Regions from separate parts of the Paenibacillus sp. SORGH_AS_0306 genome, predicted to be linked through region 2. Evidence: riboswitches for the same ligand, from Rfam matches in the RefSeq annotation. Region 2 holds a riboswitch; the other holds the start of a gene.
The links. Region 2 has a riboswitch for FMN ahead of ribD (bifunctional diaminohydroxyphosphoribosylaminopyrimidine deaminase/5-amino-6-(5-phosphoribosylamino)uracil reductase RibD). Riboswitches for the same ligand answer to the same signal wherever they lie in the genome.
Positions count from the first base shown of each region.

Region 1: it holds a riboswitch for FMN, as region 2 does, so the genes downstream of both, QE450_RS03735 (DMT family transporter) here and ribD (bifunctional diaminohydroxyphosphoribosylaminopyrimidine deaminase/5-amino-6-(5-phosphoribosylamino)uracil reductase RibD) in region 2, are expected to answer to the same signal.

Region 1 covers NZ_JAUTBP010000001.1:859,103-868,482, reverse strand. The annotation lists gene QE450_RS03740 (family 43 glycosylhydrolase) at 1-737, shown strand, start outside; gene QE450_RS03735 (DMT family transporter) at 927-1,904, opposite strand; FMN riboswitch at 2,042-2,200, opposite strand; gene QE450_RS03730 (hypothetical protein) at 2,587-2,883, shown strand; gene QE450_RS03725 (hypothetical protein) at 2,948-3,820, opposite strand; gene QE450_RS03720 (hypothetical protein) at 3,943-4,518, opposite strand; gene QE450_RS03715 (LysR family transcriptional regulator) at 4,644-5,519, opposite strand; gene QE450_RS03710 (ABC transporter ATP-binding protein) at 5,737-6,720, shown strand; gene QE450_RS03705 (ABC transporter substrate-binding protein) at 6,798-7,832, shown strand; gene QE450_RS03700 (ABC transporter permease) at 7,844-9,380, shown strand, end outside.
Region 2 covers NZ_JAUTBP010000001.1:2,608,104-2,617,483, reverse strand. The annotation lists gene QE450_RS11330 (amidohydrolase) at 1-301, shown strand, start outside; gene QE450_RS11325 (hypothetical protein) at 411-782, opposite strand; FMN riboswitch at 1,033-1,194, shown strand; partial or broken gene ribD (bifunctional diaminohydroxyphosphoribosylaminopyrimidine deaminase/5-amino-6-(5-phosphoribosylamino)uracil reductase RibD) at 1,662-2,763, shown strand; gene ribE (riboflavin synthase) at 2,805-3,476, shown strand; gene ribB (3,4-dihydroxy-2-butanone-4-phosphate synthase) at 3,669-4,319, shown strand; gene ribH (6,7-dimethyl-8-ribityllumazine synthase) at 4,344-4,811, shown strand; gene QE450_RS11300 (segregation and condensation protein A) at 5,117-5,911, shown strand; gene scpB (SMC-Scp complex subunit ScpB) at 5,880-6,617, shown strand; gene QE450_RS11290 (FecCD family ABC transporter permease) at 6,773-7,780, opposite strand; gene QE450_RS11285 (FecCD family ABC transporter permease) at 7,780-8,796, opposite strand; gene QE450_RS11280 (iron-hydroxamate ABC transporter substrate-binding protein) at 8,874-9,380, opposite strand, start outside.

The DNA of each region.
Region 1 (9,380 bases), 1.7 Mb from region 2:
ACAAAATCAATCTAATCTATTCAGCTAGTGGAAGCTGGACGAATGATTATGCGCTAGGTCTAATTACAGCACAGACCAATAGCAATTTATTAAGCCCTTCAGCTTGGAGCAAACGCACTCAACCTGTATTTGCTTCTGCTAATGGGGTGTATGGACCCGGTCATGCTTCATTTACTACCTCTCCTGATGGCAAAGAAGATTGGATCGTTTATCATTCTGCCAAATTTAATAATGCAGGTTGGAACCGGGAAATTCGTACACAGAAATTTAGCTGGAATACAGACAATACCCCTCAATTCGGTCAACCTCTTAATCCTAATGTACAGATCGCTATTCCATCCGGTGAACCGGATCGCACCCGTTATGAAGGTGAACAAGGAACATTCGGTGGTGTCGCGTATGCTTCTTCAAGCCCTAATGGTTCAGGACTATCCAAAGCAGGTCATATCGATACAGACGGTAGTTATGTTCAATATACGGTAAATATCCCGACTACAGGAACGTATATGCTAGCTGCACGTACAGGTAATGGCACAGATGGACTGGATTGGTCTACTCTTCGACTATCGGTCGATAGCGGCAATCCAACAGACTTCTTTATTACCAATAAAGGTTGGGAAAATTGGGGATTATCGACACAACGTCTATCATTGACAGCAGGTAATCATACGATTCGTTTTAGCAAAGGAAATGGTTACGGAGAATTAGACTTTTTCGATCTTGTACCTATCAAATAAAAACAATATACTTTCCGATTTAGATTAAAAGCTACTTCATATTCGATATATCATTACATCGATATCTTGTACAAACTAAAAAATCCTGTCTACTCCAGCGATATTCCGCTAGATAGACAGGATTTTTTTATATAAAAGTTAGTATTTATAGATTATAGAATCTATGATTTCTTGATAACAAAGAAATGGTTATGCAGAAGGTACGGCTGTTTTGGCATCAGATGGTTGCTGACGTCTGGAAATAAAGAACAATGCTACCCAGATCAACAAAAATCCGACCAATTGAGCCCATGTTAATAATTGTCCAAATACGATCCAGTTAATAACTACACCGACTAATGGGAAGCTTAGTTCTGCTAATGTAGCTACAGAAGCTTTGGTTGTAGACAATCCTTTGTAGTACATTAATAGACTTAGCAAGCCTGGCAACAATGCTTGACCTAGCAAATTCAGAGATACGGCTGCAATTCCACCAGAATCAGCAGATAAGCTCCAAGCTGCACCTTCATGCCATGTTAATACAAGCAACAAAGGTAAAGCCATAATAAAGCGTAATGATGTTACGGTCTCATATTTCATCTGACCTACCATTAAGCGTCCCATCACTGTAGATCCACCCCATAATGCTGCTGCACCTAGAGCAAATAGACTACCAACTTGTACAAATTCACTCATATGTCCGATAGGAATAGCGAATCCAAATGTTAAAATATACGTTCCTACTAATGCTAAAGCAAATAACCAACCAAATCCACGCGGTAATACTTCTTTTAAAATAATTCGAGCTAATACAATCGCAAAAATCGGTTGTAATTTCTGTAATAACAAGACAGCATTGAGATTACCATGAGCCAGTCCCATCGTGAATAGAATCGTAGCAATCGCCGATCCACCCCAGGATAAGAACAACAATGCTCCGATATGACGCATTTTCAATCCTTTTAATTCAGCACGGTTGACCCATAATACAGGAGCCGCCGCTAGAAAAACAATCAAATGCTCCAACAATACCAATTGAGTTGAAGTCATTGTTTTGAGTAAAATAATTCGAAACAGTGGATCAACGCCCCATAACGCTGCTCCTACAAAAACGAGCCAAAATCCACTTTTAATATGACGCTGTCTAGCTGATGATGCTGTTTTGATGTTATAACTTGCATTTTCCATGATTCAAACTCCCTACGTGATTAGAATTTGAATATGAGATCTCATACGGAAAGCCCCCGTTTATCAACGTACAATAAACGGGGGCTTGATCAAATAAACGTGCAACTGTATTTTACAATACACTGGCAAGCTTATTGGTTGATCTTCTCCCATCCGGACTGTACCGTCGGCTCTGGATTCTCACCAGATCAGTCATTTTTCAAAAAAGAAAAATGAGTCGCGGGCTACCCTTTCTTTCAATTATAAAAGAAACGTTCACCGCCGGTCGGGAATTGCACCCTACCCCGAAGATCTCTATTCGATTTTGGTTTGTTAATATAAAGAAGCTACTCTCATGTTTAACCATGAAAATAAGATTTGAAAACTTTCTTGTATCAAACATTCAATATATCTCATTATAAAGATACTTTTAGTAACTTGCAATAGTTTCGTACAAATAAATAGTTTACAACATATTTAAATCCTTAATTCCGATCAATTAACTATACTATACAATAAATAGAATGAATGTCTAGTAGCTATCAAATGTTTCTATAGATACATTGATTTTGTAAATGAGAGTAGTCTATAATCCTATTTATTTATATTACTCTATTGTCACATTTCTGTAACAGTTGTATAATCATAGAGGATTTACATCTTTAAACAATAAGTAGTACATAACTGAGAGGGGTAGAAAAATTTGGATTACAATTCGCAAAACAATGGTTACCCGCCTGCGCAACCAGATCAACGCACAGGAGTATTAACATTCAAAGATTGGATGCTTACGATTTTATTAATAATTATTCCGTTCGTAAATATCGTAATGTTATTTGTATGGGCATTCGGTGCAAATACCAATGTATCTAAAGCTAACTTTGCTAAAGCTTACTTGATCTGGTTGGCTATCGGTATTGTTGTATCTATTATTTTCTCTATTTTATTTGGTTCTTTAATGGCTGCAACAATGAGCAATATGGACCGTAGCGGATATTAATAGCAAAACAAAAAGAAGCACCTCGCAGGGTGCTTCTTTTTTGTCTACTTTTAAGTAGATGCTTTTAATAACGATCTAAGACTAACTGTGTTTTCAACGAATCTTGAGGGACTAACCAACCTTCTTGATTCAAATAGTTCATTAATTGCTGACGATCAGTTGCAGCGGTATTGTAATCATCGGTTTTGAACGAAATCTCAATCACAGGCTCAGTACCTGTACCGGAAGCATTACGAATCGGCCAAATTTCTACGTCTACATCGATTCCATTCCAGCTACCTTCATATTTACTCGCCATCACCGGGCCATACGAGCGCGATGCTTTTAACTGCTTTTCACCCCAGCTTGATCCATCTTTCCACTTTTTCAATTTACCTGGCAAATTATCGACAAGCAAAGATAATGCTTTACTATCCGCAGGCAATGTTGCTCCTGATGTTGTTGCTTTTGATTTTTTATCGTTAGACAGGCTTAATGTCTGCTTGCTGTATCCCCAATCGACTTCTGCTTCATAGTTCGTATCGGAAGCATCAAATCCTTGTTGATTAGCCAGTGTTAATGCTGCATCAATATTTCCATTTGCAATACTGTAACGTTTTTTATACGTCATTTCAAAATTGTCTTTATCTTCTTTTTTGCGGAAACGTACATTCCAACCTTCGCTATCCAATTGCTTATCACTTGTATCGAAATACTCTACAGCAATTTTTTGCGCTTTGGCAGGCAGATCAAACGCATCTTGTACCTCAGATTGAATCGTCAGGTCGCTGTTCAAAATATCATCGTCCAGCATAAATTTAACCTCATACGTTGGTGTGAGATTGGCGGCTTTGGCATCAACAACAGATGTAGATTGTGGAATATACAACCCTGCGAACAACACACTGCTTAACAACACCAATGGAGCTTTTTTACCTAATTTCAATCCTAAATTCATTTGCAAATTCTCCCCTGTCTGTGGAATATCATTTGACTACTATTCCAATGTAACAGTGAAAAATGATAGCGGAATCAACATATCTAATTGATTTCGTAAAACATATCTATAGTTTCTATATGCTATTCATCACTTTTTCGATGCTTTTCGGGTTTTTGATACAAAAAATAAAAGATGCTGACAGTTAATAACACAATACTACTTATAGCAATTATCCAATGATATGAAGGCAGAGATTGATCTGTTACAGATTGCTGGGCAGGCAATGCTAATTCTTTATCCTGTAAAAACTTGTACTCTACTGAAGTAAGCTCGCTCACTTTTTTGGAAGTCCCGCAAAGTGGATTTTCCCATTCACCATCTTTTTGATTTAGAAAAAAGATATATTGATTTCCAACTTCGCTTGGACCGTTCAAAGCTCCCCATGTACTATTTTCTTTGATTATTAATTGCCGTTGCTGAATATTTTTATAACTTTTTAGAATAGTTAATACCACTTGGTGATTTTCACTATTTTGTCTATTTAACTGCTGGATTTCTTTTACTTGAGCAATCACTACCCCATCATATTTAGCATAAGCATCTTCTACAGTTAAAATATAAGCACAAGAAAGAGCAGATACAGAGGAAGTACCTCCCCATCCTATTGACGTTATACTGAACATCAATATGATACTCCATCTTAGTATAGTATTCATCTACACCATGCTCCCTTTTCAAATCGTTTATGTTGGATATTCATTATTTCCAGAATAAAGCTATATCTAACAAACGTTCGGAAAGCCATGATGTTGCATTATAATTTATTTTCTATTGCATCGATCTAACCAAACGATTTTACAAACTGATGAATCAGCCCTGAATAATGACGTTGACTGTTGTATACATAATAAATGTAACGATGAAAAGGTGTATTCGGTAATGGTCGCATATGAAGTAGACCTTGTTGCACTTCTTCTTCCACTGCCATTTTGGACAAAAACGAAACATATTCGCCTAACATCACCGACTTCTTAATCGCTTCCGGTGAATCCAGTTCCATATACTGCTCTGACCATACCCCTACACTACTCATCCAACGATCACTTAATTGGCGGGTACTTGATTCACTCCCATGCAAAACAAATCGACTTTGCCGTAGCGTATCTATATGCAACTCTTCATAGTCTGCTAACGGATGATTCGGTGCAAAAATAGCAACCATTTCATCTTCATCTACTAATCCTTTTACCAATGAAGGATGTTCAAAAGGTTCTGTTAGCATAATGCCCAGATCGATTTCATGATTGATTAACATTTCACGAATTACAGGTGAAGTCTTAACAGCAATCGAAATGCTTACACCTGGGTAAGCGCGACTGAACTCATTAATAATAGAAGGTAATAAATAAGTAGCCGGTACATAACTCGCTCCGATACGCAAATTGCCACGTTCCAAAGCGCCAAATTCTTGTACCACTCTTCTGGACTCTGCCGCGAGAGCATTAATTTTGATCGCATAATGAAGTAATGCCTTGCCTGGTTCTTTGAGCATCACTTTGCCACCTCTAGATTCGAACAAAGCAACGCCCATTTCTTTTTCCAAGCTTTTCATATGAAATGTAACTGTAGGTTGCTTGAGCCCTAACTCATCTGCAACTGCTGTGATTTTGTGATGACGATCCAATAATTCCACGATTTGTAATTTGATTAAATTCATTGATGAACCCCCTGTAACTACTTTTCTTTCACCGTACCATAGAAACATTCGATGATTGTCAAAAGGAACACACTAAAAACTTAATGTTGCGTTTACATTCCCCACATACCCCGTGCAAATTGAGCAGATATACTACGTATAGAAAGTAGTTCAGGGCAGCAATGATACATCTTTATGTATGCTCATGAACAAGCGTCAAAGATAGGTGGAATACACAATGACAGCATTAACGATTCAAGGCATCAGCAAATCTTTTGAAGGTGTACAAGCTTTGCAAGCGACTGATCTGGTGATCGCTTCTGGCAAATTCACCACATTACTAGGGCCTTCCGGTTGTGGCAAAACGACATTGTTACGCATGATCGCCGGACTAGAGACACCGGATCAAGGAGAATTACGAATAGCAAACGATATTTTGTATTCTTCCAAGCAACGTAAAAATGTACCTCCACATCGCCGGGGATTCGGGATGGTCTTTCAAGAGTTTGCGCTATGGCCTCATTTAACAGTTTTTGAAAATGTAGCTTTCAGTCTACGAGCTTCCGGTCAGAAAAAAGATATTCAAGCACGTGTGCTCACAGCACTGGAACAAGTTCGTTTACAAGGGATGGAACAACGCTATCCGCATCAACTTTCTGGTGGACAACAACAACGTGTCGCTTTTGCTAGAGCGATCGTGATGCAACCGCGATTAATTTTATTCGATGAACCGCTCAGTGCATTGGATGCGATTTTGCGTGATGAAATGCGAACCGAATTAATGAATCTGGTACAGCAATTAGGTGTTACGGCTCTCTATGTGACTCATGATCAGACAGAAGCGATGGCGATGTCAGATGAGATTATTGTGATGCAGTCAGGATCTATTTTACAGCGTGGAACACCAGAGCAAATTTATCGACAGCCTTCTCATCCATTTGTCGCTCGCTTTATTGGTCATTCCAACTGGATTGATAACGGTCATCAGATGGTTCGCCCTGAGCATATCCGCTGGTACAGCAATCATTCTCCTGACGAACATATACATACCGGAATGATCAAGCAGGTCAGTTATATGGGCGATCGTTATGAGATTCTGTTGGATATGGGCGAAGAACGTCTATGGACAGCGTATCAAGATGAACGCATGACTGTGGGTGAATCGGTCACTATTTATATTTCAGCACACCATGTGCATACACTGAATCCTGTCCCTGTCTAACCGATGATCTTGATCCCCTTTTATCAGCTAGACTTTTAATTCAAATATGGACTCAACCACTTTAGGAGGAATAAATAATGAAATGGAATCAATTATGGCAAAAAGGAAGTTTACTTGCTCTAACAGCAATCTTAGGAACTACGCTTGCAGGTTGTAGCACTTCTACAGGCGCATCCGGTTCAGCACAATCACCTACCAAAGATGCGGGCACACTTGTTGTCTATAGTGCAGGCCCTGAAGGATTAGCCAAAAAAATTCAAGCAGGTTTTGAAGCCAAAACAGGTATCAAAGTAGAAATGTTTCAGGGCACTACAGGCAAGATTCTTTCTCGTATGGAAGCTGAAAAAGCAAATCCTGTAGTTGATGTGGTTGTACTTGCTTCTCTTCCCTCGATGCAAGCTTTAGCCAAACAAGATATGACGCTTGCTTATCCAGAAGCAGTGAATCACGATAAATTGGTCAAAGACTGGTCAGATACAGATGGCAAATATTTTAGCTACAGTGCATCTGCATTAGGTATTGTATATAACACCAAACAAGTAACGACTCCACCGACATCATGGGCAGACCTAGCGAAGCCTGAATGGAAAGACAAAGTCAATATTCCTGATCCTTCATTATCTGGTTCTGCACTTGATTTTATTACCGGTTATTTAAGTGCTGAAGGTGATAAAGGTTGGTCATTATTTGAACAGTATAAGCAAAATGGTGTTGCAATCGCAGGAGCTAATCAAGAAGCGCTTGATCCTGTTATCACTGGTGCCAAATCAGCTGTAGCCGCTGGTGTCGATTATATGGCGTACAAAGCCAAAGCAGATGGCGAACCTGTTGATATCGTCTATCCAAAAGAAGGCACAGTCATTAGCCCTCGTCCAGCAGCCATTATCAAAACAAGCCAACATGCCGATCAAGCCAAACAATTTATTGATTATCTGCTGTCAGATGAAGCACAACAAATGGTAACCAGTGCTTATCTATTGCCAGGTAGAACCGATATTACGGCTGACAATCGTACGAACCTGAACGACATTCCAACATATCCTGTGAAATGGGACTGGATGGGCGAACACAGCGAAGAAACAACAACCAAATTTACGAACCTATACAAATAAGTGGTGATCCTATGATGAAAACAAAGACCAACCAAACTTTATTCTCCTATCAAAAAATCAGTACGGCTGCGGCATTTTTGCTGCTCGCCGTACTAATTCTATTTCCGCTTCTGATGATTTTTCGAACAGCAATTGAACAAAACGGTGTGATTGATCTTATGGCTCCTTTACGTCTGCTCGGTCAAAGTGATCTTACGTCGGTCATGTTCAGTACATTATGGCTAGGCTGTTGCGTTATTATCGCGACGACTGTTCTAGCTCTTCCTTTAGCTTGGATGATGGCCAAAACAGCGATCGGCAGACAACGCTGGTTAGATGTTGTTTTTTTAATTCCTTTTATGACCCCACCTTATATCGGTTCGATGGGTTGGATGTTATTTATGCAAAAGAACGGTTATATGGAGCAATTATTGCCTGCTTCAGCAACCATCACACCTGCTTTTTTCAGCTTTGGCGGGATGGTGATGATTATGAGTCTGCATCTATTTCCATTTCTATATCTTATTCTTCGCAATACGTTAGAGCAGATTGGCGGAAGCACAGAAGAAGCTGCTTCTGTACATGGTGCTTCATTTAGCTATCGGTTCCGGCGCATTATTTTACCATTGCTATTATCCAGTTATGCGATGGGTGCATTATTGATTTTTGTCAAAACGATTGCTGAATTTGGTACACCTGCTACATTTGGTCGCAAAATTGGCTTTTATGTGATGACCTCTGAGATTCATAAATATATTTCTAGCTGGCCGATAGATTTTGGTAAAGCAACTTCACTGGCTTCTTTGCTGTTAACAGCTTGCTTATTGATGTGGTATATCCAGAGTATATTAAGCAGTCGCTATTCTTATCGCTTAACAGGTGGTAAAGGAGTACGAAGTAAAAAGTATTCGTTACGAGGCTGGAGCGGTATTATCTGCTGGTTGTATATCGGGATATTGCTGATTACATCTATCGGGATTCCTTACTTTTCTGTGATTACAGCATCTTTATTACGCTTGCGCGGAACAGGGCTGGCGATGGGTAACTTTACATTACAGCATTATAGCGACTTATTAAGCTGGGGTTCTGAAAGTATGGAAGCACTGATTAATAGCTTTACACTTTCACTTGTAGCGGCGACTATTGCTGTACTGATCGGTACATTTCTAGCGCTGAAAGTAGGATATGGCAAACGATGGTCACAAAAATGGATCGACCTTTTTAGTTTAATGCCTAATACTGTACCCGGTATTGTTATTGTGGTGGGATTAATCTTATTCTGGAATTCTCCATGGATGCCCATCCCTCTTTACAATTCATACGGTATGGTTGTACTAACGTATATTATTTTATTTTTGCCGTACACTTTACAATATGTCAAAGCCAATAACGGGCAGATTGATCCTATTTTATTACAAGCGGGAGCGATTTCTGGTGGTCGTCCATTGTATGTATTTCGGCGGATTTTACTGCCACTGCTGGTTCCGGGTATGATCGCAGGTTGGACGATGACCTTTACGATTGCGAATCGCGAGTTGGTGGCTTCCCTGTTGATTTTGCCACCATCTA
Region 2 (9,380 bases):
TGAACCGCTTGATCCGATGCTTGGTATCCATGCCGCCGTTACCCGTCGTAGACCTTATGTTACAGAGCCAGCCGAAGGATATTTACCACAAGAGCGACTTAGTATTGCTGAAGCGATTCATTTGTTTACAGTAGGCAGTGCACAAGCAGCAGGCGAAGAACAACAACGTGGTAGTATTCACGTTGGCAAAGCGGCTGATTTTACAGTGATTGATCGAGATATTACTACCGATTCCGAATCTCTGTTGCAGACGACTGTTCATATGACAGTGGTGAATGGACAGATTGCTTATCAAGCGTAGAAGGTTAAGGTATATCTACTAAATACACAGATACAGATATTTCACAACCCTAATAACCTTTCTTTTACAACTGTAGAAGAGGGTTAATTAGGGTTTTTTTGCGCTCTATTTATGTATTGACTATATGGTCATGTAAAAAATCTAAAAACTCTTGTTGCATCTTACCGAGTGGAATAATCTTTTTGAGAATTTGAAAGCGCCATGATTGTCCTTTACTTTGAAATGACCATATTGAAGCCAGCGAAATTCCTTGATTATAATGATGCTCTTGTAGATCAGCAATCGGTAATTCAGCAGTATGGATCACTTTGTAAGAAAAGAAGTTAAGAAATAAGACGATGAGTTTCTCATCATTAAGTAGCAATATAGCTTTACTGGAATACGCTGAAAAGTGTTGAGGTGTAGTATAACAGATATGCATATTCATTTCTTGATAAGGTGCAGTCAATTTGCGGATTAGTTTTTTGTTGATTAAAAACATAATAATCACCTTTCGATTAGTATAATGGTAAGGATATTAGACGGAAAACAATCTATCATTTAAAAAAAATAAAACGCGAATTTATTATACAACAATAGAGGTAGTAGAGTCATGAGAGCACTTGTAGATAAAATAAATAATGATGATATCAGAGCATGTAGCCTATAGAAAAAGTTAGGTTTCTTGATTTTTGCGTGTGTGGATGATATGATTTCAGCATCACAGTGAAATAGTGATAATAACTTCATAATTTATCCTTCGGGGCGGGGCGAAATTCCCCACCGGCGGTGTTGAGATCAAGATAATATGTGATCTCTAAGTCCGTGACCCGGCTATGTGTGTAATAACCATAGACGGTGGATCTGGTGAGAATCCGGAGCCGACAGTATAGTCTGGATGGGAGAGGGATACAGAGGTCGCTTGCACAGCGATTTCTGAATTAAGGTGCACTTATTTGAGTGTATAGTTTACTATTTTGATGAAGCAAGATACCTGAGCATCTTTAGGTTTCTTTGGCATCTAAATAGGTTCTATACGTAGCACATATGTAAAAATTGGATCAGTGGATTAAACTGAAACCAGCAGTAGGTATACAGTCTTTGCGCTGTAGATATACAGACATATGCGCACTCTATAAGAGGTACATTAGATTCTTACTCCTATACATTATTATGTTAAGCCCTGTAAACATTCGGATACTATTCCGGTTTACAGGGCTTTTTGCTTGTCATTGTATCGGTATACACTTTATAATTTAGTTATTAAATTATGAATAGTAACTAAATATGATGATACTACGATCAAACTCGTAACAGCACTTTGATCAAGTGCAAAGTATGCAGTTATGAATTTTTTATGGTGTCAAAGGAGCCCTGAATAATGAACGTAATCAATGATGAATTTTACATGACTCTAGCACTGGACTTGGCAGAAAAAGCTCAAGGGCAGACAGATATTAATCCTGTGGTCGGTTGTGTGGTTGTGAAAGACGGCAGAATCGTAGGAATGGGTGCACATTTACAGCGAGGAACCGGACATGCTGAAGTACATGCACTTAATATGGCAGGAGATCAAGCAGAAGGCGCTACAGCATATGTGACGTTAGAACCATGCAGTCATTATGGCAAAACGCCACCTTGCAGTGATCGTCTGATTAAAGAAAAAGTAAAACGAGTCGTTGTTGCTGCTGTAGACCCGAATCCACAGGTAGCAGGTTCTGGAATCGAACGACTGCGTAATCATGGAATCGAAGTGGTGACCGGTGTATTGGCGAAGCGCTCGGCACGACTTAACGAAACGTTTAACAAATATATTACAACAGGGCTCCCTTTTGTGACGCTCAAAACAGCCAGTACGTTAGATGGTCGTCTAGCGTCTCGTACCGGTGATAGCAAATGGATCTCTAATAGCGATGCTCGTGCGATCGTTCATACGATGCGTCATCGTCATCAAGGTATTATGGTGGGAATCGGCACAGTATTAGCCGATGATCCTGAGCTGACGACACGTACAGAAGTGACTGGCGTTCAGCCTACCCGTATTGTGATTGACTCACAACTACGCATTCCAGATACCGCCAAGTTATTGAATACAGATGTAGCGCCTACGATTATTGTCACTACTTATCAAGCGGATCGGGATCGTATCCATGAACTGCAAGAACGTGGTATCACCGTTATCATCTGTGGTAGCGGGCCCGTATGTAGATCTTCCTTTTGCGATGAAAAAGCTTGGCGAACTTGAGATCTCTTCGATTTTGTTAGAAGGTGGCGGTACATTAAATGGTTCGATGCTTGAAGCAGGACTGATCGATCGAGTCACTTTATTTTTTGCTCCTAAGATTATTGGCGGTACGTTATCAACATTCGCTTTTGATGGATTTGAAAAAATGAATCAAGCTGTAACACTAGATGAGATCGAAATAGAGACGTTAGATGACAATATTTATATCAGTGGATTACCACGTTATCATCATCTCTAATATTCAAATAGCAGACCATCTTGGTAGAAAGGAGGATGTCTATGTTTACCGGACTAATCGAAGAAATAGGTACACTCCGACAAAATGGACGGCGCGGTGAAACGATGGTACTTGGTATTCAAGCATCACGTATTATGGACGGACTTCAGATCGGAGATAGTGTCTCATGCAACGGGGTATGCTTAACGGTTACCACGATAGCTGATTCTCTATTTACCGTAGATGTCATGCCAGAAACGTATCGTTCTTCTAGCCTTAAACAGTTAAAAACAGGCAGCCCTATTAATCTAGAGCGAGCAATGATAGCGAATGGACGCTTCGGAGGGCATATCGTACAAGGTCATGTGGATGGCACAGCACATATTGAACAGATACAAAGCAACCAGAATGCTGTTATTTTCCAGATTGCTCCGACTGATCATGATCTATTTCGTTATATTATTCCGAAAGGGTCTATCACTGTCGATGGCATCAGCTTGACGGTTGTATCGGTAACAACGACTTCATTCACAATCTCTATCATTCCACATACACTCAAAGAAACTGTACTTGCTTATCGAAAAGCAGGCGATATGGTCAATATTGAATGCGATGTGCTTGGTAAGTATGTAGAACATTTACTACAATACCAATCGAATACAGCAAATGATGCCACCAGTCAGAAAAAGCCATCAATCACAAGCCAATTTTTGCAAGAAAATGGATATATGTAAGCGCTTGGAAGTAAAAGCGCGACAAGGTTTCAATAAAAAATGATTTTTGCAAAGCAAAATATCTTACAGTAAGCGCTTGGTACTATAAGCGCGACAAGATTCAATAAAAAAATGATTTTTGCAAAGCAAAATATCTTACAGTAAGCGCTTGGCACCATAAGCGCGACAAGGTTCAAGAGGGAGGTTATATCGATGAATCACAAATCATCTACAAACTTAGATGCGATAGAAGCAGCAGTAGCTGATCTTAAACAGGGCAAAGTGATTATCGTAGTCGATGATGAAGATCGGGAAAATGAAGGCGACTTTATCGCTTTGGCAGATCGTGCTACCCCTGAAGTGATTAACTTTATGGTCACAGAAGGTCGAGGCTTGGTATGTGCTCCGATCACAAGTGGACGTGCTGCCGAGTTAGAACTGATTCCGATGGTAGCGCAAAATACTGATTATCATGGAACAGCTTTTACGGTATCCGTCGATCATATTAGCACTTCTACAGGTATCTCTGCACAAGAGCGATCTATGACAGTGATAGGTCTGACCGATCCAGAAGCTACACCAGCTCATTTTCGCCGCCCGGGTCATATGTTTCCATTGATCGCAAGTGAAGGCGGTGTACGGCAACGTCCCGGGCATACAGAAGCAGCGATTGATTTGGCACGCTTATGTGATGCTCCACCTGCTGGTGTGATCTGTGAAATTATGAATACAGACGGCACGATGGCACGTTTGCCGGAGCTCGAAGCAATCGCCAAGCAACACCATCTTCAATTAATCAGCATTCAAGCTTTAATAGCTTATTTGGAGCAGACGTCTCCAACCGTCAATACCCACTCAAACTAACCTACCGAAAAGAGGATGAACACTATGGCTAATATTTTTGAAGGACATTTAATCGCGCAGGATCTTAAATTTGGTATCGTTGTTGGACGTTTTAATGAGTTTATTACCACCAAATTGTTAGGTGGAGCACTTGATGCGCTCAAGCGTCATGGTACTGCTGAAAATGATATTGATGTGGCATGGGTTCCAGGAGCTTTTGAAATTCCTTTAGTTGCGCAAAAAATGGCTGAAAGCGGAAAGTATGATGCAGTAATCACATTAGGTACAGTGATCCGTGGATCTACAACTCATTATGATTATGTATGTAATGAAGTAGCCAAAGGTGTATCTGCCATTAATTTGAAAACAGGCGTACCTGTTATTTTCGGTATTGTAACGACTGAAAGTATTGAACAAGCGATTGAACGCGCAGGAACCAAAGCAGGTAACAAAGGTTGGGATTCAGCTAACGCAGCGATCGAAATGGCGAATTTAACTAAAATGATGAAATAATATATCAAGTCTATCTTTGAGCAATAAGCACGTGCGCTTGAATGTAGTTTGATATGGTATATGTTTTAGTTCATTTGGTAATCATTCATCTTGTACAATAAAAGATTGTTTTGATGTTATTGATATCGTGTTTACTGCAAATGTATATATTATATCTACAATATTTATCGTATGATAATAAAATAATAAGCGAAAAAAAGGGCAGAAACAGGGATTGCCCTTTTTTTGCTGAATATATACTGTGAAAAGTGCGCGATTAAGATACAATAAGAGATGAGAATCTATTGATTAAGAGGAGTGGTCCAGTGACGACTGTACTGTACAAACTGGAAACGTTTGAAGGGCCGCTCGATTTGTTGCTTCATTTAATTGATGAATCTGAAATTAATATCCAGGATATTCCGATCAGCAAAATTACAGATCAATATCTGGAATATCTTCATAGCATGAAAGAATTGGAACTTGAAGTGACCAGTGAATTTCTAGTGATGGCAGCGACATTATTGTCGATCAAAAGCAAATTGCTATTGCCACGTCCGCCTGTGATGGAGATGGATGATTTTGATTATTATGAGGAAGACGATCTGGACCCGCGTGCAGAGTTAGTACGCAAGCTGGTGGAATACCGCAAGTACAAAGGAATTGCTGTGCATTTGCGAGAAATGGAAACCGAGCGTAGCCTGATTTTTACAAAAGAACCGGAAGATTTGACCCCTTTTATGCCGAAAGACGATGTGAATCCAGTGGAAGGTCTGCATACGATAGATTTGATGGAGGCTTTTCGCAAAGCTCTTCGTAAAGTCGTACGCCGTACACAGGTGACCCGGATTCAGCGTGATGAGATTTCGGTGAAGGATCGGATACGTGAAGTGTCTACCCGGTTTCAAGGGTTAGGAAAAGGAGAAAGCTTGTTGTTTTCCAAACTGCTACACCAGGAAATGTATCGTCATGAGATCGTGGTGACTTTTTTGGCTGTGCTGGAATTAATGAAAATGAAGCAAATTTCCTGCTACCAAAGCCGGCTTTTTGACGATATCGTGATGGAGTGGAGAGGTGAAATAAGTAACAATGAAGTCCCAGAAATTGAAGTCGATTATTGAAGGTATGTTATTTCTGGCTGGAGAAGAAGGATTGAATGCGAAGCAGATTTCAGAAGTAACCGATCAACCGGTACAAACGGTACAGATCGCTATCGAAGAACTGCAAGCTGATCTGAAAAAAGCAAGACGGGGGATTCAGGTGGTTAATATCGCAGGTGGCTATCAGTTATCTACAATACGCGCGCATGCTGAATATTATGAACGATTGGCATACTCACCTTCCCGTTCTTCTTTATCTCAAGCCGCGCTTGAAACATTATCAATTGTAGCGTATCGCCAGCCGATTACACGAATTGAGATTGAAGAGATTCGTGGTGTCAAATCCGAGCGTGCAATTTACACATTAGTCAATAAAGATTTGATTCAAGAAACAGGACGGGCTGAAGCAATAGGACGCCCTATTTTATACGGTACGACCAAATCATTTTTAGATTATTTCGGACTTGGCAATATTCGTGAACTTCCCGATGCGTCTGCTTTTGAAAATGCGGAAGATCTCGAAGGGGAAACACAGCTATTGTTCGAACGTTTGGAAGAACAGGTTCATAGTGAAGATATAGAAGCGTTAGAAGAATTGGGTGAAGAGCTCACAGAAATAGCAGAAGATATGGTATCTGATCAGGGATCAGGTGCAGAAGAACGTTCTACTTCTGATCAGACTATCTCTACACCGTCGGACTCTTCCAAAAATACACCACTAGATTAACCTGAGCTATCCAGCACACAAGTAATCTAAATAGAATCGTTAGATAAGATGATATAATCCAAAAAAAGCCAAAATGTTTGGGAATTGATCCGACAATCATTTTGGCTTTTTGGGTATCTTTTTACTGGTAATTATACAGTTCTTTTCGATAAGTATTACTTTTTCAACAGCAAGTAAAGAAAATACGGTGCTCCGATCAAAGCGACTACGATTCCCGCAGGCATTCCATCAGGATCAGCAAGGTTACGACCGATTGTATCTGCAAGCAATAATAACCAACCACCGATCAAAATCGATACAGGTACAAATAGTTGATGTCGTGGGCCTACTAGTGCTCTCGCGATATGAGGAGCCATCAGCCCGATAAAAGCAATACCGCCTGTAACAGATACCGCAGATGCGGCAAGAGCGACAGCAGCTAACATAAGCAAAATGCGATCTTTTTGAATCGGTACACCTGCACCAATCGCTGTTCCTTCATTGAGTGCTAATAGATTCAGCGAACAGGATTTGTACAATACAAATGGAACCAGCACAATCAACCAGGGTAGCAGTGCGATCACAAATGGCCAATCTGTTCCCCACACATTGCCAGCTAACCATCTTGAAATAAAATCGACTTTTACTCGATCTACCGAAGAGATCAACACAATCATACAACCGGATAATGCTAATGAAAATCCGACTCCTGTGATAATGAATTTCATCGGTTGCATACCTTCAGTACGACTATAGGAAAAGAGGTAAATCAATATAGCGGTAATCAATGCTCCTGCAAAAGCAACGACAGGCAATATGTAGACAAATGTTCCAACTTCAAGTGGGGCAAATAAGAAAAATACAGTTACACCCAGACCTGCACCTGCATTAATACCGACAATCCCGGGATCAGCTAATTCATTGCGAGTAACACCTTGCAACACAGAACCCGCCAAAGCAAGCGCCATTCCTGCTAACAATGTCACTAACATACGTGGCAATCGAATCGAGAACAGTACAAAGTCATCTACAAATGTACCGTTTCCCAGCAATGTAGGAATCAGTCGGTCAAACGATACAGAAGAAGCACCAACACTGAGTGCAATCACCATTGTAATTAAAATAATAATGGTCAATATACCAAGAATCATTTTTTGCTGACGGGCAGGTTGTAGTTGCTTCATCATAATGAGCGCACTCCTTTCCGCACAATCAGTAGAAAGAAAGGCAGTCCAATAATAGCGATAATAGCTGCAATCGGTGTCTCAAAAGGAGCATTGATCATTCGTGCTAACGTATCTGCAAATACCATAAAGGTAGCGCCAGCTATCGCAGATAGTGGCAAAATCGTACGATAATCAGTACCTGCAATCATACGCACAAGATGAGGAATCATCAGCCCGATAAATGTCAGATTTCCAACCAGTGCTACTGATGCTCCTGCAAGTAATGTAATTAGTACAAATAAAATCATTTTGATCTGATGTGTTTGCAGACCCAATCCTACAGCAGTGCTTTCATTTAAGCTAAGAATGGTTAATTGACGTGAACAGAGAATAGCGATCACAATACAGATTACGATAACAGGGGTAATACTCTGAATCTGTCCCCATGTAGTACCGATCAATCCGCCAGATGTCCACATTGTTACACTTTTAGAAATTTTAAATTGTAGACTGATTCCTTCAGCGACAGCCAATAACAAAGCCGAAACGGCTGCTCCTGCCAGCACCATACGTAATGGCGACATATTCCGTTTACGCAGTGCGGTCAATCCAAAAACAAGTAACATGCCTACAGCAGCTCCGATAAAACAAGCGATCATAATACCGAAGTAACCAACGCTTGGTAGAAAAACGAGAGCGACAGCCAGTGCAGCATTTGCACCAGAACTTAATCCGAGTAAACCGGGATCGGCTAAAGGATTACGCGTAAGACCTTGCATAATAGCCCCGGCCACAGCGAGCGCAGCTCCTACCAGCACGCCGCCAATCTCACGCGGCAGACGCAATTCACGAATAATCGAAATATCGCCACCTGTGATTTGCGGATGAAATATCGCATTCCAGATATCAGATAATGAAATATTTTTAGCACCGACCATAATAGCGATTACAAATACAACAACAAATAGCAACAACATCAATATTAACTTGATCAGAAAAGCTTGAAAATGTTTGGTAGTCATAGCATTTTTCATTATACGGATCGTTTCCTTCTCTGTATTTAGAAAAGAAGGAACGCTAGGCGCTCCTTCTTTTCATTTGTCATTTACATTTAAGATTTACCTAGCAACGATTTGGTAATAAAGTCAAGCTGATAATCAAGTGATGCTGCATCATTAAAGTAGAATCCACGTGCATCCACTTCAAATACACGGTTGTTTTTAACAGCCGGAATATTTTTGTACGTATCTGTATCCTGGAACGAAGCATCTACGCTAGGGTCTTTACTATAGAAAACATAATCTCCTAGATATTCAGGCAATACTTCAAGCGATAGATCATAATATCCTTTTTTCGAAGTCATTTCTTTTACTTTTTCAGGCATTTTCAGACCCATCGCTTGATAAATAATTTCTGTACCCCGTCCCCAAGCGCTACCGAACACATACAGTTGCTTAGAATCGCCTTCCATAACAGTTACAGTAGCATCATCACCGATTTTAGCTTTGATTTCAGCACCTGCTTTTTGTGCACGTTCTTTAAAGTCAGCAATCCACGCAGCGCCTTTGTCTGCTTGATTTACCGCTTTAGCGATTTCTTCAATCTGTGTTAAATAATC